DNA from 2 places in the Sphingobacterium sp. UBA7631 genome. Region 2 is predicted to be linked to the other one. Evidence: riboswitches for the same ligand, from Rfam matches in the RefSeq annotation. Region 2 holds a riboswitch; the other holds the start of a gene.
The links. A riboswitch is a leader RNA that binds a small molecule or an ion and turns the genes downstream of it on or off. The one in region 2 is predicted to bind thiamine pyrophosphate.
Positions count from the first base shown of each region.

Region 1: it holds a riboswitch for thiamine pyrophosphate, as region 2 does, so the genes downstream of both, thiS (sulfur carrier protein ThiS) here and thiM (hydroxyethylthiazole kinase) in region 2, are expected to answer to the same signal.

Region 1 is NZ_DLIX01000005.1:74,306-86,893, reverse strand. Features, by position in the region: gene B3P16_RS08820 (sulfatase-like hydrolase/transferase) at 1-1,947, shown strand, start outside; gene B3P16_RS08815 (YaiO family outer membrane beta-barrel protein) at 1,944-3,185, opposite strand; gene B3P16_RS08810 (HesA/MoeB/ThiF family protein) at 3,332-4,039, opposite strand; gene thiH (2-iminoacetate synthase ThiH) at 4,044-5,168, opposite strand; gene B3P16_RS08800 (thiazole synthase) at 5,178-5,948, opposite strand; gene thiE (thiamine phosphate synthase) at 5,945-6,562, opposite strand; gene B3P16_RS08790 (thiamine phosphate synthase) at 6,523-7,140, opposite strand; gene thiC (phosphomethylpyrimidine synthase ThiC) at 7,137-8,951, opposite strand; gene thiS (sulfur carrier protein ThiS) at 8,998-9,204, opposite strand; TPP riboswitch at 9,265-9,360, opposite strand; gene B3P16_RS08775 (alpha-L-rhamnosidase) at 9,520-12,162, shown strand; gene B3P16_RS08770 (PLP-dependent aminotransferase family protein) at 12,229-12,588, opposite strand, start outside.
Region 2 is NZ_DLIX01000004.1:77,363-89,950, forward strand. Features, by position in the region: gene B3P16_RS05165 (pyridoxal phosphate-dependent aminotransferase) at 1-684, shown strand, start outside; gene B3P16_RS05170 (prephenate dehydrogenase) at 816-1,655, shown strand; gene B3P16_RS05175 (tetratricopeptide repeat protein) at 1,712-2,932, opposite strand; gene B3P16_RS05180 (hypothetical protein) at 2,982-3,365, opposite strand; gene B3P16_RS05185 (TonB-dependent receptor) at 3,468-6,080, opposite strand; gene B3P16_RS05190 (Crp/Fnr family transcriptional regulator) at 6,533-7,162, shown strand; gene B3P16_RS05195 (NAD(P)-dependent oxidoreductase) at 7,221-8,066, shown strand; gene B3P16_RS05200 (dienelactone hydrolase family protein) at 8,185-8,928, shown strand; gene B3P16_RS05205 (hypothetical protein) at 8,962-10,212, shown strand; gene B3P16_RS05210 (VanW family protein) at 10,352-11,194, shown strand; TPP riboswitch at 11,258-11,350, shown strand; gene thiM (hydroxyethylthiazole kinase) at 11,433-12,236, shown strand; gene thiE (thiamine phosphate synthase) at 12,226-12,588, shown strand, end outside.

The DNA of each region.
Region 1 (12,588 bases), on a different contig from region 2:
AGCTTAGGACCTGTTATGTTGGTTGTTTTTGCCTTGTATATGTTATCTGTTGGTGTCGAGTGGTGGTGGTACGGTCGTCGATTTTCTCAGCTTTCGGAGTCACATGCCGGGAAATACCTGTTTTTGGATAACATCTTGTTTATCTTTCAATCCTTGGCCTGTTTGGGAATCGGCTATTTATTGCTTCAGTTCATCAGCAGTTTTTGGGCAAGACTTCTTATGGTCATATCGTTCTCGTTTATCGTCGTTATGCAATTCATCTTGTTTTTGTATTTTGGCGAATCGAGAAATTTGCTTGGGGCTGATATGTTCTATTATAGTTCGGAAGAGATGAAGCAAATTTTGGAGGCCAGTGGTATGTTGAGCTTTACCAATATTGCTTTACTTTTATTATTGATCGTAATTTCTTGGGTTCCCCTTTGGGTAGCCAATAAACAGACATTCAAAAAGGCTTATGCGAGTATTGCACTGTTATCTTTGGGGATCATATCGTTTTTTGTCTCCTCGGCTTCGCTTTTGGGGGGGAGCTCCGAAAAAGATGAATTCGTCGCCAATGCAAGCCGGAGTAAGTGGCGTTATTTTTTCGATTCCAATTTCACTAATTACGTGGATGAGCACCCCGGGATGCTCGCTATGTTCAATAAAGACGACGATGATGCAAAAGTGGTAGATACTAGATTTCCCTTTTTGAAAAAAGAGGATACTAAAGATTTCCTAGGGGCATACATGCAGAAAACGGCGAAAGTACCCAATTTGGTCATTCTTGTTATTGAGGGTTTAGGACATGCCTATAGTGCCGAAAGTGGCTATATTGGCAACTTTACACCTTTTATAGGTACATTGAAGCAACAGTCTTTGTATTGGGATAATAATATGAGTTCCTCGGGTCGGACATTTTCCGTTTTGCCGACCATAACAGGTTCGTTGCCTTTTGCAACACATGGATTCCTGGAACAAGACACCTTGCCTGACAACTTTAATCTATTTAATATTTTGAAGAGTAATGGATTCAATACTGGGTTTTTCTATGGCGGTCATTCTAATTTTGATTTCATGAAAAAGTTCATGGATTATAATAAAATAGATATGCTCATGGACCAAGCCGCATTCGGACCTCCTTATAAAAAATTACCCGAAAAGGGTGGGGAGAGCTGGGGATATGAAGATCAAGCTGTCTTTAGCAAACTTCTTGAAGTACAGAAGGTACAGGAACACCCTTATTTCCATGTTCTTTTGACACTATCAACCCATAATCCGTTTTTGATTAATAATGCGGCTCATTATGAGCAACTATTTGATCAACGTATCGCAACATTGAACCTTACACCCGAACAAAAAAAGTGGGCTTTGGAAAACCGTACCCAGCTTGTTTCGGTGCTGAATCTAGATGATGCGATGGAGCAGTTCTTTAATGAATATAAAAAGAGACCAGATTTTGCAAATACTATTTTTGTCATAACTGGGGACCACGCGATGCCTGAGATACCCTTGCAAAGCAAAATCGATCGTTATCATGTTCCACTGTTGATTTATTCACCACTTTTGAAAGGGCCAAAGACTTTTCATCATTTTGTTAGCCATTTTGATGTCGCCCCTTCCATATTGGCCTACTATCGCGAGAATTTTGGGATGAAAACTCCTACACAAGTTACCTGGATCGGTCAGGGGCTTGACAAGGGCGCTTCAGCTCAGGGTGATGGCATAGCCATGATGCAGAGTAAAAATCAATTGATAGATTTTGTAAAGGGCAGTTACCATCTTTCCGACGGACAACTGTATAAACTGGATGGAATACTCAATGAAGATGCCACCGCGGATAATGCGAAAGAAGAATTGTCCAAGCGCTTTGAATTATTTAAGCGCAAGAACAAACTCTTTTATACCCAGAAGCGACTTCTTCCAGACAGTGTGTATACAAATTACTTTAATAGAACAAAGAAGAACTAGAATTTTCGAATATAACCAAGGATGATGTCCAATTGATTTCCTTTCTCTTTTGGCCTGAATTCTTGGTTATAATAGGTGCCCGAAATTGAAAATAGGTTACTTTGTTTCACCGAGAAGTTATACTCGGCACCTACTTTGAATGTCTTTAATTTATAGGAAGCGTTGTCCAATAGATTATTTCGGTTTTCTTCGGGGCTCAGACCCGTTCCGGCACTAAATCCGAAGTAATCGTTTGCTCCTTTTGTATAATAGCGGACTGTTCCGGTATAGGATTGGGAAATATTCTTTTCGCCCGGTGTAAGATAAGTCCTCAGATTGAACCAAAAGTTTTGGTAATATTTTCCGACTGAAGCCGTGTACATCCAGATGTTGTCGCTAAAATAAAGCTGACGATATCCGATCTCTCCCTCAAAGCTGTTCGGAAGATTGGCATAGAGAGACACGCCAGTTCTATATTTCGCAAAAATCCCTACATTATTGGAGTATCCAGCACCTACATATAGGTAAAATATCTTTGAAAGACGCGGATAAGCCTCCATCTCGAATTGTACGCCGTTTTCTGCAAATTTATTTGCATAGTTGGTCCTGAAAATAACTGACCCTATGGGGGTTGCCCGCTTATAACTTAAGCCTACAATGTGCCAATTATGATCAAACTGTTTGTCAAAATAGACGAAGTTGTAGGTCAGACCGATTGCGTTTTTAGCCGTATATTCTTCAATACTTTTTGCCAGTGCTCGAGCTTCTGTGTTTTTAGGATTAATTGCCAATAAACGATGAATTGCCTTTTCGGCAGCTTCATAATGATCATTGCCATAACTAATTTTACCTTTTAACAGAAGTAGATCCTGCGACTGCGGATGTAGGCTAAGCCCTTTGTCTGTAATTGCAATAGCTTTGTCAGTCTGATCATTCCAATATTCCAATGAGGCATAGGCTAAAAAGAAATCTTCATCACTTGTATTCTTTTTGTCCAGTTCTGTGAAGATGGTTCTTGCCGAATCAATTTTGTCCGACCAGGTATAAAGCCGTCCGAGAAAGATACTGATATCCGAGTAATCCGGTGCTTGAAGTAGCGCCTGTTTGGATAATTGAATGGCTTGCGGATAATCTTTTGAATCAAAGGCTACCTTTCGCGCTTTTACAAAGAGATCGTCAGCAGTGAGTTTCGTCTCTTGCGCAATTGAAAATAAGGGTAATAAAGAGAGGGAGAGTAATGGATAAATTACTTTTTTCATTCCAGATCGTAAAGTTGACATTTAAGCTTGCTAATATATAAACTAAAATTAGCAAATTTTGTTTGTCTGCTTTTGTTTTAAAATAAATTTTTGAGCTCTTTTAAAGCGTTCTATCTCTTTTTGCGGAACGCCTTCCGAAATAATCCTTAGAAGGAGAGTTTCGAAAAACGCCAATGGAATGTGTCAACAACCGTTAACTGGTTGCTGTCTACGGGTAATCCGGTTATTATTTTAAGCACCTGCATGGCCATCATACTGCCGATAATACCGGGTAAAGGACCCAGCACCCCATTTTTATCGCAATTTGGAACCTGTTCCGGATCGGGGGGCGTTGGAAAGATATCCAATAGGTTTTTACTACCCTGATAGTTAAAGACAGCCAGCTGTCCTTCAAAACCATAGATGCTACCGTACACCAAAGGTTTATCGAGTTGTAGGCACGTATGATTAAGCAGGTAGCGTGTTGTAAAGTTATCACAGCAATCGACAATGATATGATAGGGAGCGAGCAATGCTAGCGCGTTGTCTGCATCTATTTTTACCTGAAAGGGCTCAAAATCAATTGTACTATTGTGTTGCCGTATATAGGCTGTGGCACTTTCTGTTTTTGCCTGGTGTATATTATCTTCGGAATGAATGATCTGTCTATTTAGATTGTGGATTTCAACCCTGTCAAAATCAACCAGGCCAAGTTTGCCTATACCAGCCGCGGCTAAATATTGAACGACAGGGCTCCCGAGTCCGCCCGCACCGACGACCAATACCTTGGCATCCATAATCTTCCGTTGTCCGGCAACGCCGATCTCTTCAATAAAAATCTGTCTGCTATAGCGATCAAAAATGTTATTTTTCATGTATTTAACGTACTATACCCGCATAATTGCTCTCCCAGTCTTTCATCACTGGAGAATAGCCCATCTTTCGGATTTGATTTTTTATTGTTTCCATATCTCTTTCATCACTTACTTCAAATTGTTCCAAAGCTTGCGGATCAACAACATAGCCTCCCGGATTGGTTTTCGAAGCGGCACTCATGGTCGTTACGCCAATAGGTATGATATGATCCCTGAAGGTTTCGTTCTCTCGGGTCGAAATGGAGATTTCTAAATTTTCATTCCACAGGCGGTATGCACAGATCAACTGCAGTAGATCGCGGTCTGCCAAATGAAAATTTGGCTCAACAGAACCTGCGGCTGGTCGCAGGCGTGGAAAGGAAATCGAATAGCGTGTTTGCCAATATCGTTTTTGTAAATAGGCGATGTGTGCCGCGGTGAAAAAGCTGTCCACCCGCCAGTCCTCCAGCCCAAGTAATACGCCCAGTCCGATTTTATGGATTCCCGCCCGGCCTATACGGTCAGGCGTATCCAAACGATAGTCAAAATTGGACTTTTTTCCTTTCGGATGATATTGTTTGTAAACTTCGCGATGGTAGGTTTCCTGATAGACCAATATTGCATAGACTCCGGCTGCCTGCAGTAATCGGTACTCGGATTCTTCCAGTGGCTGCACTTCAATGGATATCTGTGAAAAATGAGGTTTTAAAAGCCGAATAGCATTTAGGAAATAAGTGATCTCGACAGTTTTGTTGGCTTCTCCGCTGACCAGTAAAATGTGGTTGATTCCCATGGCTTTGAGTGCCATTGCCTCTAGTAATAGTTCGGTGTTGCTCAGCGTTTTGCGTTTGATTTTATTGTCCATGCTAAAACCGCAATATGTACAGATGTTTTGGCACTCATTGCTCAGGTAAAGCGGGGCATAGAGCTGTATGGTTTTACCGAAACGACGTTGCGTGATTTGTTGGGTTTTTTGTGCCATTTGCTCCAGATATGGTGCTGCAGCCGGTGAGATGAGCGCTCTAAAGTCAGCGATTGTTAAATGGTCTTTTTCTAACGCATGTTGTACATCCTGATCGGTAGCGTCATAAATCTGTGCATGGACCTCATCCCAGGAGTATTCATCGCGTATCATTTTGAAATCTGTCATAGTGAATTATCAGTCAAATAAAAATGAAGTTAGGGGGCTCGAAGCGATTGCGTGGGAGCCTATCTTTCCCAATCCGGCCTCATAAGCTTTCCGTCCAGCGATAACGGCCTCTCTGAAAGCTTCGGCCATACGTATCGGATTATTAGAGACTGCAATTGCCGTATTGACAAGCACCGCATCAGCTCCGATTTCCATGGCTTTAGCGGCATCGGAAGGCGCTCCGATTCCAGCGTCTACGACCACTGGGACATTACTTTCCTCAATAATAATTTCGAGAAAGTCCAAGGTACGCAGCCCTTTATTGCTTCCAATAGGGGCACCTAAAGGCATAACGACAGCTGTGCCTGCATTTTCTAAACGTTTACAAAGTACCGGGTCTGCGTGAATATAGGGCATGACGACGAAACCCAATTTAGCAAGTGATTCGGTTGCGCGTAAGGTTTCAATAGGATCGGGCAGCAGATAACGTGGGTCGGGATGAATTTCCAATTTCACCCAGTTTGTTTCCAGTGCTTCGCGAGCAAGTTGAGCCGCAAGTACTGCTTCTTCAGCTGTTCGTGCTCCCGAAGTATTGGGAAGCAAATGGATTGCCGCCAGATCGAGCGCACTGATGAGACTGTCGTCTGAGCCGGTCTGGTCGATTCGTTTGAGGGCGACGGTGACCAATTGGGAAGCCGAAGCCACAATGGCAGCGCTCATTTCCGTGAGATTACCGAATTTGCCCGTACCGAGAAATAATCTGGATTCAAATACGCGATCGGCTATATGTAGGTTGCTCATAGTAAAATTTTATTGATGGATGAAACAATGTTTGGAGTCTTGGTTACGATTCCCGAGAGTGCTACACCGTAGACGCCAATTTCTAATAGATGTTGGATATCTTCAAGTTGGCTTATACCGCCAATTGCGAATATTGGAATAGGGGTTAGGCCTTCTCGGCGGACTTGTTGGATGATGTTTTCATATCCTGCAATCCCCAGTAGGGGACTTAGTTTTTGTTTTGTCGTGGTATAGTTGAATGGCCCGAGCCCGATATAGTCACAATGTTCACTCATTCTTTGCTTTACATTGGCAAAGCTATTGGCTGTACCGCCGATTATTTTTCCTGCACCCAATAGGTGCCGGGCAGCTGCTACACTGCAGTCGTCCAGTCCCAAGTGCACCCCATCAGCGTCTACAGCCGCTGCAAGCGAAGGATGGTCATTGATGATACAGCTGGCACCAAATTCGGAACAAGCCTGCCTGATCTCTTCGGCGAGCGCATAAAGATCTTTTTCCTCGGCTTCCTTCCATCGGATCTGTATCCATTTGGCCCCCGCATCCAGCGCTTTCAGCATGTTGTTTTTTTGTTCCCTTATAGTTTTACCTTGTGAGATATATTGGAGTCTTTCCATAGTTTTTGTTTGCATGCAATAAAATTTTGAATAGGATCCCGATGTTTCCATAAAGTGCCATATAAGGCAATCCCATCTGCACCTTGCTGCATCGGAATAAGACAGTTGTCTTGGTTTATCCCTCCAAGACCGATGAGACGAACAGCAAAGTTGGCGCGTGACGGGAGTTGACCTAGTCTTGCATTATGCGTTCCATACCCCACTTTTGAGATGCTCGGAAATAATGGACTGAAAAAAGCATAGGCCCAACGTTCATCAAGGCTATTGAATTGATCAATATCATGCACAGATGTTGAACAGATTGTTGTAGGTCCCAGTTGATTTGCAGATCCATGCAGTCTACTTTTATCGTTCAGGTGGATTCGTGCAATCCCAAGCTCAGCCGATAGATGCGCATGTGAGTGTAGAACCAATCTGTCGCGGTATATAGGAGCTATAGTTTCTATATATCGCGACATTTGTAAGTCTGTAAAATGATACTTACGCAAATGCAGAATATCAAGACCTTCTTTAAACAACGCTGCTATAATCGCCTGTTCAGAACGGATTGTTTCTGCTGCTGTCAATGCAATAATCATGAATAGATCTCTTTTCCTTGTGCGATGAATTCCTGTGATTTTTCCAGCATCCCCTGGGCGGCACTATCCCTGATTTCCTGCGTTATTTTCATCGAGCAAAATTTGGGACCGCACATGGAGCAGAAGTGCGCAACTTTAGCCGCATCTGCCGGCAATGTTTCGTCATGATATTCCCGTGCGGTATCTGGATCAAGGGAAAGGTTGAATTGATCTTCCCATCTGAATTCGAATCTGGCTTTACTCAAGGCGTTATCACGATATTGTGCACCAGGGTGTCCTTTGGCTAAATCGGCCGCATGGGCAGCTAGTTTATAGGTGATTACACCATCTTTGACATCTTTTTTATTTGGTAGACCCAGGTGTTCTTTTGGGGTAACATAGCAAAGCATTGCACAGCCATACCAACCGATCATAGCCGCTCCAATGGCGGATGTGATATGGTCATAGCCTGGAGCAATATCTGTTGTTAAGGGACCTAAGGTATAAAATGGCGCTTCGTCACAACAGGCCAATTGCTTGTCCATATTCTCTTTGATCAATTGCATAGGAACATGTCCTGGCCCTTCGATCATCACCTGAACATCATGTTTCCAGGCGATTTTGGTGAGTTCGCCCAGGGTTTCGAGCTCCGCAAATTGAGCTGCATCGTTTGCATCTGCAATAGCTCCGGGGCGAAGACCGTCGCCAAGTGAAAAGGCCACATCATATTGTTTCATAATTTCGCATATTTCCTCAAAATGGGTATAGAGAAAATTTTCTTTGTGATGAAAAAGACACCATTTGGCCATGATAGAGCCGCCTCTGGAGACAATTCCAGTAACTCGGGATGCCGTGAGATGGATATAACGAAGCAATACGCCGGCGTGTATGGTAAAGTACGAAACACCCTGTTCGGCCTGTTCAATCAAGGTATCTTTGAATATTTCCCAGGTAAGATCCTCGGCCACCCCCTTTACTTTTTCGAGCGCCTGATAGATCGGTACTGTACCGATTGGGACTGGCGAGTTACGGATAATCCATTCGCGGGTTTCGTGAATATTTTTGCCAGTGGATAGATCCATGATGGTATCAGCCCCCCAACGACAGGCCCATACCGCTTTCTCAACTTCTTCCTCTATGCTTGAACTTACGGCGCTATTGCCAATATTGGCATTGATTTTAACAAGAAAGTTGCGTCCGATAATCATGGGTTCACTTTCAGGGTGATTAATATTATTGGGTATGATCGCTCTTCCGGCGGCGATTTCTTCACGGACAAATTCTGGTGTAATAGCTTTATCATGTGTTCTCGCACCAAAGTTTTGCCCCCGATGCTGATGATCCATTCCAGGGGTACTGGCTTCCAACTGCTCAATACGTTGGTTTTCCCGGATAGCAACATACTCCATTTCCGGGGTAATGATGCCTTGCTTTGCATAATGTAATTGGGTGACATTCTTGCCGGCAGAGGCTACTTTCGGTTTGTGGCTATAGGCAAATCGGAGTTCGTCCAACGTTGGATCAGAAAGTCGTTTTTGTCCATATTCAGAGCTGATGCCAGCCAACTGTATGACATCCTGACGATCCAAGATCCACTGCTCGCGAAGGCGAGGGAGTCCTTTGCGGATATCGATATGGATGGTGTCATCTGTATAAGGCCCAGAAGTATCATAGATTGTTACCGGTGGATTAATTTCGATCTGTCCATTCGTTAATTTGGTTGGGCTCAAGGAGATTTGACGCATAGCGACTTGAATAGGAAATAGTTTTCCGGCTACAAAAATTTTCTTTGCATTTGGAAAGGGGGATTGCGTAATTGTGTCAGCTGTCATTTTTTCTGTACTGTGGTGAATTACTCGGTTGATTTTTTTTGAAAGGCTAGCCGCCTTGAGATGCAGTGATTAAGATAATCTGATCAAAAGGTTTAAGTGTTGTCGTAGCCCAGTCCTTTTTGGGGATGACTTGGTTGTTGATGGCTACAGCCACACCCTGGGTTTTGCCAGATAATTCCAAAAGTAACAAGCCTTCTAGTGAAGTAAGTGCGGGATCGAAAAATCGAATTTGATGGTTTATTGTAAGTTCCATTCCTTAATTTTTTTTGGTAAAACTTTAGGAATGGCTACACAAAGGCGCAGCAATGCACCTTGTAGACAGCTCACTTTTCCCTACGCCAGTATGATCCGGATCAGGTTCTAAGGGTAAAATCTCAGCCTGCATGAGCAGACACCCCTAAAGTTGCGACTAATATAAGGTTATTTTTATGAAAGTTGCAAGAATTTATTTTGCTGCCTGAGGTATATCGTGCAGGAAAGTACAGGTCACCATGTGGAAAATATTTGATATATTAGATTTTTAAATCAGCTAAAACAATTTAACAACCACCAAGAATAGTATCTTTTCATGCGTAGGATTTTATTGACAATACTGTTGTGTATAACGAACAGCACTTATGCCCAACCTAAAAGCAACTGCATCGCGGTACAGTTGACATGCGAACGTCTGGTCAATCCATTGGGTATCGATGCAACCCAGCCGAGACTTAGCTGGCGACTTGAGGACCAACGTAATGGTGCGGTACAACAGGCTTATCAGATCCTTTTAGGGCAAGATTCGCTGGCACTACTGAAGGAGACGAAAAATAGCTGGGATAGTGGCAAACAGCTCAGCTCGTCCATGTTAGTGACCTATAACGGCGCACAGTTAAAGCCACAGACCACGTATTTCTGGAAGGTTAAAGTATGGGATAAGGATGGTATATCAACAAGTTCTAAAATAGCATCGTTCGAAACTGGAATGATGGGAATGGACCTTTGGAAAGGAAAATGGATTAGCGACAATAAGGATATTCATGCGCGAGAAACGCCTTATTTTAGAACAGAATTTAAGATAAATAAGCCGATAAAGTCTGCACGCGCGTATATTGCCACAGCAGGGCTATATGAACTTTCCATGAATGGTCAACGCGTAGGAGACCATCGCCTGGATCCAATGTATACTCGATTCGACCGGCGTACATTATATGTCGTGACGGACGTAACCCAGCAGCTCCAACAAGGAGAGAACGCTATTGGCGTTGTTTTGGGGAATGGCTGGTATAATCACCAACCACTGGCGGTTTGGAACTTTGATAAAGCACCGTGGCGGGCCCGACCAACATTCTGTTTAGAGCTGAAAATCGTTTATACAGATGGTACAGTAGAAACTATTGTTTCAGATAAGCAGTGGAAAACAGCTTCGGGACCAATTACTTATAATAATATTTACACTGGTGAGCATTATGATGCAAGACTGGAAATACCCAACTGGGACAAACCTAAATATGATGATTCAACTTGGCAGGTTGTTCAGTATAGAAATGCGCCATCTGCACATATCGTTTCCCAACAGATGGTACCGATTCGGCTCGTGAAGTCCTATAAGCCCAAATCAGTGACAAAGATAGACCAACGTACTTATGTTTTCGATATGGGCCAAAATATGGCTGGGATTACAAAAGTTAAAGTCAAAGGAGCTGCAGGGACTATGCTACGTATCAAGCACGGTGAACGATTGTCGGCAGATGGGCGTCTTGACCTGTCCAATATTGATGTTTATTATCGGGGCGATAAGGAAAAGGAGCCCTTTCAAACGGACATTCTTACCTTAAGCGGTCGTAATGATGAGTTTATGGCAAAGTTCGGTTACAAAGGATTTCGTTACGTCGAAATTAGTAGTAGTGCGGCAATTGCATTGGATAGTTCGGCTGTGACCGCTTATTTTATGCATAGTGATGTGCCCGCCATTGGACAGCTCAAGACGTCATCAGCGTTGGTCAACAAACTATGGGAAGCGACCAACAATGCCTACTTGTCCAATTTGATGGGCTATCCGACAGACTGTCCGCAGCGCGAAAAGAACGGTTGGACAGGGGATGGGCACCTTGCGATTGAAACAGCTTTGTACAATTTTGACGGGATAACAGTTTATGAAAAATGGATGGCGGATCATCGTGATGAGCAACAGGAGAACGGTGTCTTACCCGATATTATTCCAACTGGGGGATGGGGTTATGGTACAGCGAATGGTTTGGATTGGACAAGTACCATTGCCATCATTCCCTGGCAGATCTATCAGTTTTATGGAGACCCACGTGCATTAGAAGAATGCTATCTTAATATCAAACGCTATGTCGATTATGTCGACGGAATCAGCCCATCTGGGTTGACCACTTTTGGGCGTGGAGACTGGGTGCCAGTGAAGTCACAGTCGAATCTGGAGTTGACCTCCTCGGTTTATTTTTATGTGGATGCGACCATCTTGGCTGCTACGGCTAAATTGTTTGGATACACAGCAGATCAAAAAAAATATGAACTGCTGAGCAGAAAAATTAAGACGGCCATCAACGCTAAATTTTTAGATGCTTCCAAGGGTATTTATAGCAATGGAACACAGACTGAACTGAGTGTTCCACTCTATTGGGGTGTGGTACCTGACGAAATGAAAGCCCGGGTTGCAGCCAACCTGAATAAGAAAGTGGAAGAGACCAACTTTCACTTAGATGTAGGAGTATTGGGTGCAAAAGCATTATTGAATGCGTTAAAAGATAACGGTTATGCAACGACAGCCTATAAGGTTGCGGTACAAGATACTTATCCGTCTTGGGGATGGTGGATTGTAAATGGCGCAACAACATTGTTGGAGAACTGGGATTTAAAAGCAACCCGTGATATTTCAGACAACCACATGATGTTTGGCGAAATCGGTGGTTGGTTTTTTAAATCTATCGGCGGGATTCTGCCAGATCCTAAACAACCTGGATTTAAACATGTGCTCTTAAAACCCATCTTCCCCCAGGAACTGAAAGAATCTTCTATTTCTTATGATTCACCCTACGGTAAAATTGTTTCCGAATGGAAGTTAAAGGATAAAAAGATTGTTTATGATATCCAAATACCCGCAAATGCCACGGCGACATTTTATCCGCCGGATAATGTTAGCATTAGCAGTAGGGATGTCGTCCAATTGGACGCTGGTAAACATAGGCTGGAGCTGGAACTCAAGTAATCATAGGCTCCGATCTGTTGTTTTATTGCCCCGACCGTTGGTATTATGCTCTTATCATGTTATGTATTAGAGTGCTTTTGTAAGTTTACCGAGCTGTTTTAATTTTAAAGCGAGTTCATTGCTCCAGGGTAAACCAATACAGAGACGCATGCAATGGTGAAATTGATCCTGTAAGGTGAAAATCCGCCCCGGTGAAATGCTGATCTGTAGTTTAAGCGCATAGTTATATAGCTTGCCTGTATCGATGTGTTTTGGAAACTCGACCCATAGGGCAAGTCCACCCTGTGGACGGCTAATTTTAGTGCCTTCCGGAAAATGGGCCGAAATGATGGCAGCGTAGCGCTGGTAGTTTTCCGTTAATGATCTACGAAGTTTACGCAGGTGGTTTTCATACTTTCCGGTTAATAGAAAATTTCCAACCGCCTC
Region 2 (12,588 bases):
CTCAAAAAACAAGACTTGTCAAAGGTTAAATTGATGTGGATAAACTATCCTCATATGCCAACAGGTGCTTCAGCACCCGATGCATTTTATCAAGAGCTGATTCAATTTGCTAAAGAGTATAATATCCTGATTTGCCACGATAATCCGTATAGCTTTATTTTGACAGATACGCCAAGAAGCATTATGAGTATCCCTGACGCGAAAGATGTAGCCATTGAGTTGAATTCGCTGAGCAAGTCTTCCAATATGGCGGGATGGCGAATTGGTGTGCTCGTGGGTGCCGAAGAACGTATAAACCAAGTACTCCGTTTCAAAAGCAACATGGACTCAGGTATGTTTTTACCCGTTCAGCTGGCTGCGGCAAAAGCCTTACAACTTGATGCCTCCTGGTATGCTGATCTAAACAAAATTTATGCGGAACGACGCCAACAGGTTTATGAGATCATGGATTTGCTGGACTGTGCTTATCAAAAAGACCAAGTAGGTCTATTTGTATGGGCGCGTATTCCGGAGAAATACGAGGATGGCTATGCCCTGAGTGATGCTGTTTTGGAGAGATCACGGGTATTTATTACACCGGGTGGAATTTTTGGAGATAAAGGCGATCAATATATACGCATCAGTCTCTGTGCTACGGTAGAGGTACTCAAAGAATCAATCCAACGTATTAAAGATAATTTCTAACACATTCGATTTCGGCGCAGCTTAACTGCTTTGAAATTATCGATAGAATAATTGATCAACAAACAACCAGGGTATGAAGGGTTCGATGTATAACATTTGAACAAAAATACGCTTAATATAATTGTTTATATATGAACATTGCCATTGTAGGCGTAGGCTTGATCGGCGGCTCAGTTGCCATTCGCCTAAAAGAAACAAAATTCTGCGACAAAATAATCGGTGTAGATAAGAGTCAAAAGAACTTAGATAAAGCGATGCATATCGGCTTCATTGACGAAACAGCAAGCTTAGAAGATGCGATTAAGACCTGTAAAGTATTGGTGCTCACAATTCCTGTTGATGCCATTTTACATGTTGTTCCTCAAATCTTGGATCTGGTCACAGACCAGGTTGTCATCGACATGGGATCAACAAAAACGAATATTCTGAATAAAATAAAGGATCATCCCAATAGGGGCCGTTATGTTGCAGCCCATCCCATGGCCGGAACAGAGTATTCGGGACCCGAAGCTGCAATAGCAGGCTTATTCAAAGGAAAAATGATGGTGTATGTTGAAGCATTTAAAACGGATGAGGATGCTTTCGAGATTGCCGATGCCATCACCGACCAATTGGAGATGCGCAGCTGTTTTATGAATGCAGATGAACATGATGTGCATACGGCTTATGTATCCCACATTTCTCACCTGACCTCTTTCGCCCTCGCCTTAACAGTATTGGAAAAAGAGAAATCTCAAGGGCGTATCTTTGAGCTGGCAGGCTCGGGATTTGAATCTACAGTACGTCTAGCCAAAAGTTCGCCCGATATGTGGACACCTATTTTCAAGCAAAATCGCGAAAATGTACTCGAAGTACTCGAAGAACATATCAAGCAGCTTCAATCCCTGCACGATTCTATTGCCACGGAGGATTATGACAAATTGCACAAACTTATTACCCGTTCCAATAAGATAAAAAGGATCATTAAATAAAGGCTGCTCTAGTTAGAGCAGTAGGTATAAAAAGTCCACCAAAAGGTGGACTTTTTTTATTCATCTTCCAATTCATTGAATTTATCCAGGTCGGCTTTTGCCCCGATAGGATCACCCAATTTTTCACGAATTGCTGCGCGATATGAATACAAATCAGAATAATATGGATTCAAATCGATCGCTTTCGAGTAATCTGCCAGTGCGCCTGGTAAATCCTCCAACTTTTCATTCAAATCGGCTCGTAATGAATACACATAAAAATCTTCCGGATTGAGCGTAACAAGGCGATCAAAATCCAATAATGCTTCCTCAAAATTTCCCAACCGCTCAAACAAAGATGCCCTTTCTTCGTATACGATCGATGAATCACGATCTATTTCCTCCGCCTTGGCATAGTCTTCCAGCGCACTTTGGTAATTACGATAGGATTCAAACACTTTAGCGCGAAATATATGGGCGGCAGAACGATTCTCATCAAGAGCAATAGCCTGATTGAAATCAGACAATGCCAATTCAAAACAGGTCAATTTCAGGTACAAACTTCCTCTAAAAACAAACAGGTTGCTATCCTTGTTGTCGGATTCCGCAATAGCAGAAGAATAAAGACCGATTGCTTTTAGATAGCTATAGCAATGAACATATTCAAGTCCCAATGAATTTATTTCGTCAGTACTCAGGTGCTTTGGCTTCGATTCCAGCTCTTGAATAACCAAATTATCGGCCTCAAAGTAAGTGAGTTCAGCTTGATTCTCCGCCCATTCCAATACACTATGGTAATTAAAATCCAGTCTCTTGGCAATCTGATAATCATAGAAAGCACCTTCGTCTTCATCGATGAGTCGATAAACTAAACAACGGCTCGCATAAAAAAATGGCTCCTCTTTATACTGTTCGATTGCGCTTGTAAACGTTGCAATAGCTTGGTCATATGCCGCTATTTTAAAATAATAAAGCCCCAAATAGCTATAGGCAAGTGCATGATTGGTCAAAGCAATCGCCTGCTCAAGTAAAGCGACAGGATTACCATCGCCACTGATTCCGACATTAAATCCTTCCAATGTAGATCTAATCGCGCTCTGTTGGACGATGTCTAACCAATCAGCGGAAAAAGATGAACTCGCTTCCGGAAAAAATGATGAAATAGGTAAAAAAGAAAACTTAGCAAGAAGTACGGGTACTGGCAGTGTAAAATCTGATTCCACAAAAGTATTGTTTTGTAGAATGACAGCTAGATTTGAAAACATATGCTTCATACCCAAAACTAAGCTAAATTTCATTACAAAAGAAATCTAACGGGAGATCAGGTATTATAATCGGGTATTCTTATCAACTAATTTCACCTGTCAGGTATAAGTATTTATAGCGGACAATATCCCTCGAATTTGTAAATTTGATTAATTTTTCCTTTTTGAAAACATAATTGGAAACCTTCTCTTCCATCAAACGCAGGAATTCAACAAATTCAGCAAAAAAGTCTTGACGTTCTCCTGGTGTAAACTGGCTGTTTTTTACAATCCAAAAGAATTGCTCTTCATTTACATGGAAAGATACCTCATTTTTCTTTTCTTTTCGAAAAATAAAGATTGGGTCATTTTCTTGGTTAATAAATAAAGCAAAGCCTGTATTTCCACCATCCAAATTAACAACAAAAGCAGAAAAATGGACAGTACCGATCTGTAAATTTTCCAGACAAATTAATTTATGCAACATCAGGTTGACAATTAGATCACCTAAAATTATTAAGTTTTTATTAAAAAACAAAAAAAGGCCCACAAAATAATTGTGGACCTTTTGTATTCGACGTAAATCTTATTAGAATGTAAATTTCACAGATGCATTCCAAGTTCTACCCTGTCCGATCAAAACAAAATTGGAAGTATCAATACCATTCCAAGTATTGTTCACATCTGTCACCAAGTTACTCGAAGTAGCTTCCGAAATATAGAACTTATTCAACACATTGTTCATGTTAACACGGAAACTCATGCTGTTCTTGTCACTTACTTTGACATTGTAAGAAAGACCGGCATCCAAAAGATTAAAAGACGGTAATTTCATATAACGTCCATAAGTTTGGCCATCTATTACTTCTCTACGATAATTCGATGCATACAAACGCTCATAATATCTGTAGTTTGCGTCAACAGACAAACCCTTAAACACTTTATATTTAGCACCAAATCCATAAGAAGTTTGCGCTGCGTTACCAACATGTTCACCGGTTAAGTTAACCTGAGAACGTCCCAATTCGACGCGGTTATCGTTACGTATAACAGAGTTTACTGCACCATCGTATTTCCAGTCACCTATCGATAAAAACCCTGTTAGGCTTAATTTTTCGATTGGGCGGGCCTCAAAATCAACTTCTACCCCTCTATGCACCTGTTTTACACCGTAATTTGTTGTATATAAATAGGCACCTTCGACCAAAATACCAGGATCATTTGTTGGGTTGTATTTTTTCACATCATCTGCCGTCGCTAAACTCGAACTACCCGTAACACGGTTTTCCCAAGTTGTGCGGTAAACATTCACATTCACATCCAAGAATCGAGAAGCAAATTTATAACCAGCCTCTAAACCAAGGATTTTTTCATTTTCAGCATTTTCATTAATATCATTTGCAAAATTCATGAAAATATTGTTTTGATAAGGCTGACGGGAATAGTACCCCGCATTACCAAAAACACTATGATGTCCCAATGTATAACTTACACCACCCTTCGTATTGTAGCCAAAGTTGTTCACGTCTTTAGAATCCTCATTACCTGGTGTGTATTGAAAATAATCAGAACGTTTGTTTTGTTGTTCGGAAACCGATCCTTGGAAAAACGCTGTAAAGCCATTTTTCGCATATTCCAATTGACCGAACAGACCGCCATAACGGATGTATTGATTGTAATCCCAAGCTAAACGATCTTCACGCGAATCAGGTTTGCTTGAGAAAGCTTTCCAAGGATTTGTTGAGTATGTATTGGTAACCAATGGCTTATTAGGGAAATTAACATTACCGCCCAATACAACACCATTTGTATTTCCTAGTGGATCTGTCAATTTACGATAATGTGTACCCTTATAATCTCTCACATCAAAACCCACATTAAAATTCAGGGACTCTGAAAGCTTACGGTTATAATTGGAAACTATACCAAACCACTGATGATTGTTCACATCAGCAGCCAAATATTTGCCTTTGTTGTATTTATCACTTCTTAACGATTGACCGCCCCCAGCAGCTAACGACGCATAAACGACAGTTGACAAAGATGATTTATCATCGATGGTCCAATCCCAGTTCAAGTTGGCTACCGGCTTATGATAAAAGTTCTTTTGCGCATTCATCATCACGCCATTTGCATCCTTATAATTGTCGTTGTAACGTCTGCCATTAGCAAGATAGTTAGACAATTTTGAGGTATATCCTTGGTTGTGCCACTGTGGTGCACCGGTTACCATGAAGTTCAGGTTGTGCTTTTCATTTGCTTTGTATCCAACGGACAAGAAATAACTTTGTCCAGCACCTTCCGTATGATCCATATAACCGTTACCTGACCATTGCGTAAACATAGCCGAAACAGCAAAACCGTTTTTCATCAGACCGGTATTGTAACCTACTGTTGCCTTCATAAACATATCGTTACCAACAGTAGTGCGGACAAAACCACCTTCTTTCATTGCGGTAGATTGTGTCACGTAATTTACGGTACCGCCGACAGATGAAATCGCTAATTTAGATGATCCCAAACCACGTTGAATCTGCACTAAAGAAGCAATATCTGTAAGTCCCGACCAATTTGACCAATATACACTTCCATTGTCCATACCATTGATCGGCTGACCGTTCAACAAAAATGCGGTATTGGACTGATCAAAACCACGTGTTGTCATAGAAGACTCACCAAAACCTTTTGCCTGACCAGTGATATAAACCGACGGGGTATTAGCTAGTGCTGAAGTAATATCCTGTGCGCCTACCCTTTCCTCTAAATCCTGTTTACGGATCGTCGAAACGGCAATCGGCGTCTTTCTTCCCGCAGCAATATCAATAACACCATGACCAACAACAACAACCTCATCCAAATTTGTTGAAGATCCAGCCGTAAAAATTGGATTGATATTCAACGATTCCCCCGATTTCAGCATGATGTTTTCGAAAACAACAGGCGTTTCGCCAATGTAAGTTACCTCTACTTTGTAGGGGCCTCCTTCTTGAAGATTTGAAATTTGAAATTTTCCTTGGGCATCGGCTGAGCCACTTACAACTTGTCCACTTGGGATGTGGGTAATTTTAATGGTTGCTCCTTTAACCGTTTGTCCAGTAGCTTCTTTGACAACTCCTGAAACCGAACTAGTATTTGCTGTTTGACCATGAACGGCACTATAACTAGCAAAAACGAGGGCAAAAAAAAGTAAAGACTTTTTCATGTTAGATGTGATTGTTTTGTTTTTGTGGCGCAAAATTAGGAATTGATTGTCTTTTTAACTAATTTTAACAATAGGATTATCAGACCCTAGCGCTATACAAAACAAATCAGTTTTAAGCTTCCACAGAAAAACAGCTACTTCTAAAACAAAGAGGCAATAAAAAAACAGATTAAATAAAATAAATACAACACATTCATCACATTCTTAAAAAAACACTAAAAATAATCAGAATAACATTTTGTCTGTTTTGAATAAATCAAAATTTATGAATTTCACGATTTTATATGTTAGCTGCTGGATACGCCACACACAGCACAAAAAAACCGGTCTTTCTACACATTATTTCCACCAACATTCTTTTCCACCAACATTCTTTTCCACCAACATTCTTTTCCACCCCCAGGGGATAAAATAAGCCCGTAAATAATTAACTTTAACTAAAATAATACCGTATGTTGTCAATCCAACAAGCTTATACAGGCATTCTTGAGCCAGAGTTAATTACTGCAATAGCCAAAAACGCACACATCAAAACGTTTCATGAGGGGGATCTCATCATTGATACCAATCAATACATCAAGTCGATGCCCCTTCTCCTAGATGGAGCAATAAAAATTGTCCGGGAAGATGAAGACAAAGGCGAACTGCTGCTCTACTATTTGGAAAAAGGTCAAACCTGTACGATGTCAATAGCCTGTTGTCTCGGAAATAAAAAAAGTGAAATTCGTGCCCTCGCAGAAAAAACAACAACGGTTGCCATGATTCCAAATGAGCTTGTCAACCTTTGGATGGGAAAATACCCCTCTTGGCGAAATTTCATCATATCAAGCTATTCAAGCCGTATGGACGAAATGTTACAAGCTATTGATAGTCTAGCTTTTTCCAATATGGAAGAACGAATCATCCAATATCTGAAAGCCAAAGTAAAGCTGAACAACGACCGAATACTTACCCTTACGCATCAGGATATTGCTTCTGACCTAAACACATCCCGGGTAGTTGTCTCCCGAATTTTAAAAAAACTGGAACAGGAAGATAAAATAGTGCTCCTTCGTAACGAAATCAGGGTATTAGTGGAATGACCAAAACATTTGTATCTTTAATAGACGTAAATTTCAAGAGCTATTAATGTAATTTTAGATGAAGATAGAAAAATTAGGATTTATAGGATTAGGAAACATGGGGCACCCCATGGCTAAAAACCTGGAAAAAGCAGGATTCCCCCTTTCTGTTTATAATAGAAACCGTGCAAAAGCAGCGGGCTTTGAAAAACAATCAATGATCAGAGAAGGTATAGCCGAATTGGTCGAACATGCTGATATTGTATTCTCCATGCTCACCAATGATGAAGCTGTCAGTGAAGTATATGAAAAAATCCTTCAAGGAGATATCAAGGGCAAATTATTTGTCGATATGAGTACCATATCCCGTAAACTCACCCTGTCTATCGCATCCAAACTCAAAGAAAAAGGAGCCGCATTTATAGATGCACCTGTGGCCGGCAGTACCAAGCCCGCGGCAGAGGGCACCCTGATTATTATGGTCGGTGGTGAACAGGAGGATCTTCATCGCGCCCGGCCATACCTCGAGCAGATGGGCAAGTCGATCAAACATGTTGGCGAAAATGGCCAGGGAATTGCCGCCAAACTTGCGATCAACTATTTTCTTTCAACGATCTATCAAGGTCTCGCAGAGACGATCTTATTTTCAGATAAACTGGGAATTCAACGGAGTGATATGCTCGAAATCATCAATGATAGTGCCAGTGGCAGTGGCGCAACAAAAGTCAAAACGCCTTTACTGGTGGAAGAAAACTACAGTCCTGCTTTCGCACTAGATCTTATGCTGAAAGATATTCGACTGGCGCAACAAGCCGGTGCCGAATATCCCCTCCTCAAGACATTACTCGATACCTACGGGAAAGCACACGACCAAGGTCTCGGACAACTCGATGTTATTGGTATTATTGAATCTATAAAGTCGTAACTTCAGGTTGGCGACAGCGGAAAAAATGTACATTGAAAATTATATTTAGTTGAGATGGACTCCAAATTAGGTTCATTTCTGATCACACAAAATAATGAGCGGAACAAATTATTGACAGATGAAAACAGTTATGACACTATTGATGCTTACTATGGTCACGATGACTACGCAGGCCCAACAATTAAAACAGGTTTCTTACCAGGATGGTGAACAAAAACTCAACGGCATGGTAACCGCCAATAGGGCAAAAAAAGGCCCTGCTGTCTTAATTATTCCTGCGTGGAAGGGAATTGACAACGAAGCGAAACAAGCGGCATTGCTTCTTGAAAAAGAAGGTTACATCGCGTTCATTGCCGACATCTACGGTGAGGGAAATATTCCTGCGGACAACACCGCAGCTTCGAAAATTGCAGGCCACTACAAGACGGACTATAAAGCTTATCAGCATCGCATCAAGCTCGCATTAGAACAACTGAAAAAAGAAGGCGCAGATCCGACAAAAATTGCGATCATTGGCTATTGCTTTGGAGGTTCAGGAGCATTAGAAGCGGCGAGAGCCGGCTTCCCCGTCAATGCCGTGATCAGTATCCACGGAGGCCTATCCAAAGCTGCCGATAGACCCAATGGTTCCATTAAAACAAAAGTACTCATTGAGCACCCTGCAGCCGATAAGAGTGTATCAAAAGAAGATTACGATGGGTTGGTCAAGGAATTAAATGAAGGAAAAGCAGACTGGCAAATAATTACCTACGCAAATTCTGGACATACGTTTACGAATCCCGAGTCAGCGGAATATAATCCCGTGATGGCCAAACGTGCCTGGGAGCACACCTTATTATTTTTGAAAGAAGTATTAAATTAAATAGCAAAGTAAGCAACAGCAATATCGACCCAAATGAATTATAACGCGAAACTGCAAATTTATCCGATTATCATTCAGTTGTTGATATTGCTGTTTTATAGTCCCATTGCAGCATCGCAAACAGTAAAATCGTTAACAATAGCTAGCCCTACACAGGCAGTTCTGTTTGTAACCAATGAGTCCGATAAATCAACTGATTTTATCATGCGTTTACACGAAAAAAATGCTGCTGCGATTTTCAAGCAAGTACCTTTTAGCACAACAAAGTTACTGGTCACAAAAACCGATGCAAAAAAACTTACATTTAGCATTAAAAATCAACAATGGACCATCAATCTATTGTCATTGAAACAACGTCATGCCATGATCTTGTTTGATGGCTTAGGCAAACCCAAGATCATATACGATAGTAATACCTATCTGACAGCAGCCAAATCCATATTAAGCAACAACACACAAGTTGCGTCGAAGAATCCTTCGTCACAATATAATGCCCAACATTTCTTTGACTCCATTGCACAAGTGCAATTTATTCCATCCAGGCAATATGCAGCGGCTATTATCGCCAATACAGCTCTCCCTCTTTACTACAGTCAGCGTAAAAATCAATGTGACGGCACGTACGTCATGCAGCAGTTTTCCGATGAAAATGAGGTGGAAACTGGAGCAATTGTGACGACTGTATATGAAGAAGGCAAAGAGCTCACATCCAACAATCTTTCCGGCGGAAATAATTATTTCAGCAAAAGATGCTATAATCAGTTCGGACTTATCGACTCCATACAGTACCTTCAAAACAGCAAATGGAGCAACAGCACCATTTACCGTTATCTCCCAAACGCCATTGTTTCCTACGATCCAACATTACAAACAGCGACAATAGACCACTTGAACAGCAAACTCCAGGTTGTAAAAAGTGAATCCATTCATTTTTTATACCAACGGATAGATTGGACCATTTACAGTTATGACAAACAGAATCGCATGAGTGAAGAGCTGTCGGGCAGAAATGATCGAAGGGAAAGTCGGGTCCGTTATGCGTATAGCGATCCGAAAACAAGTGATTATATACTACGCCAAACCTTCGATCAAAATGACCAACTCACAGCGGAAATCAAGCGATCCTACCGGGCCAACGAAACAGTTGATGAATTCTACTTCAAGGGGGTATTGCAACAAAAATCAATTGTAAAAGATTTGGGAAACTGTACGTATGAAAACCTGAACTATAACGGGCATGGGAAGATCACGGGCAAATACGTACAAACAAGAAAACAGCTATAGACATAGAGCGAAAAGCCAGTATACACCCGATGGAACAAAAGTTCTACCCCCTATACAGTAAAAACACAGGACAAAATCAAAAAAAGCGGCAAAAGATACATTTCTGCATTAATTTTGATAGCGATAAATAAACATCGTATTGAAAAAAAGAAAACTGATCAGTCAACAGCACCCCTTGCTCTATTTTTTTGCAGTATGGGTAAGAAGAATGCAGCGAAAAGCCGTCTGGCTATTTGACGACAAAAAATACAGCAAAGTTAAATCAGCTGAAAAACTTCCCTTTCGTATTAAAAAGCATCAGTCTGTATTATTAAAAAAGCTGGGCGAAAATAATATGCAATTGCAGATCAACAAAGTGACCAACCTGAAAATTGCAGCAGCACAGATCAATAGCATTCTGATCAGACCGAAGGAAACCTTTTCATTTTGTAAACTCGTGGGGCTCCCCACCGTAAAGAAAGGGTATCTGCCCGGCATGGAGTTATCCTTCGGTGAAGCAAGGGCGGGTATTGGCGGTGGAATCTGTCAAATATCCAATCTCATCCATTGGCTTGTTATCCATAGTCCACTCACCGTCAGCGAACGTTATCATCACTCCTTTGATCCTTTTCCTGACGATGGTCGTGTTTTGCCATTCGGCAGTGGGGCTACCGTATTTTATAACTACCGTGATTATCAATTCACCAACAACACGCCTTACACCTTCCAGATCAACCTCTGGTTTACAGAGAAATGTTTAGAGGGCGAATTGAGGATCGATCAGGAGCTGGATTTTGCATACCATGTCGTTGAAAAAGAACATCAATTTCTTAAAATAGACAATCAGTTCTTTCGTAAAAATGAGATTTGGCGCGAGAAGTTTTTAAAATTTCAGGGTGGAAAGATTTTAGAAACAGAACTTTTGACCAAAAATTTTGCCCGGGTTACTTATACCCCTGTTGAATATATTGAAATTAGTGCCGATCAAAATCCGGCCGATTAATTTAACAAGCTAAGTGATCGAAAAATGATGGATATGAAAAGTCCTCTTTTTTGTTTAAATTTGGTCTGGCTTTGGGGGTATTCTGTATAGAATTGAGATAGTCCCTTTGAACCTGATTCGGTTTATACCGGCGTAGGGAAAAGCAAAAATCCACTGTACAGCATACTCCTTCACTGCGCAGTCTATCGCTCTTCTTCCCTCCAAGGCTACACCGTACATCTTAGCATATGTAAAAAGAATGGAAGATTCAATTATCAATTTATTAGCGCAGCTGAGGGTCGAAAAACCCCTTGTACACAACATCACAAACCTAGTCGTGATGAACAATACGGCCAACGCACTGTTAGCCCTAGGAGCGTCCCCCGTAATGGTACACAGTCCTTTAGAAGTACGCGAAGTTGTCGATATTGCGCAAGCTCTTGTTATTAATATCGGCACCTTGAGTGAAGATACAGCCGAAGCTATGCTGGTTGCTACCGAACATGCCAATACCATTGGACGGCCATGGGTACTTGATCCTGTTGGTGCTGGGATATCAGCATTCCGCAATGATTTATTAGCCAATCTACTGGATCTCAAACCAACGGTTATTCGTGGAAATGCATCAGAAATCATGACGCTGTACAATTTCAACCAACCGAACACAAAAGGAGTCGACAGCACGACAGCGAGTAAAGATGCGCTCCGATTTGGCCAATTATTGCAAGAGCAAACCGGTTCCATTATCTGTATTTCCGGAGAAGTAGACTATATTCTTTCCGAACAATACAGGGTTGAAGTCTTTAATGGCAACCCTTTAATGACACAGGTAACTGGACTTGGCTGTAGTGCTACTGCACTTATTGGTGCATTTCTAGGTGTTACAGACCAATATGTTGAAGCAGCTGTTGCCGGCGTTTCCATTTTGAGCTTGGCGGGAGAACTCGCAGCCCAAACAGCAGCTGGCCCGGGTACCTTGCAATTGAATCTCTATGATGAACTCTATAAGCTCAATGCAGAACGTCTAAAATCAAAGCTCAAGATCAAATGTTATGCGCATTAATCCGCTTTTTCCCTACCCTTTATATTTGGTAATTTCTGAGCGGGACTGTTATCCTCAACATTGGCTCAATGTCGCCGAAGAAGCCATCATTGGTGGAGTCGATCTTATTCAATTACGCGAAAAAGCTGACGATCCCGCTACATTTTTGGATAAAGCCATGTGTTTGAAAAAACTGACCGATCGTTATGGTATTCCGCTCGTGATCAATGATGCCGTAGCAATCGCTGCAAAAATCGAGGCATGGGGAGTACATGTGGGTCAAAATGATTTGCAGCCGCTCCCTATTCGCGAAAAATATGGCGATAAATTAAACATAGGCTGGTCCATAGAAGATATGCAGCAGCTGGAAAGT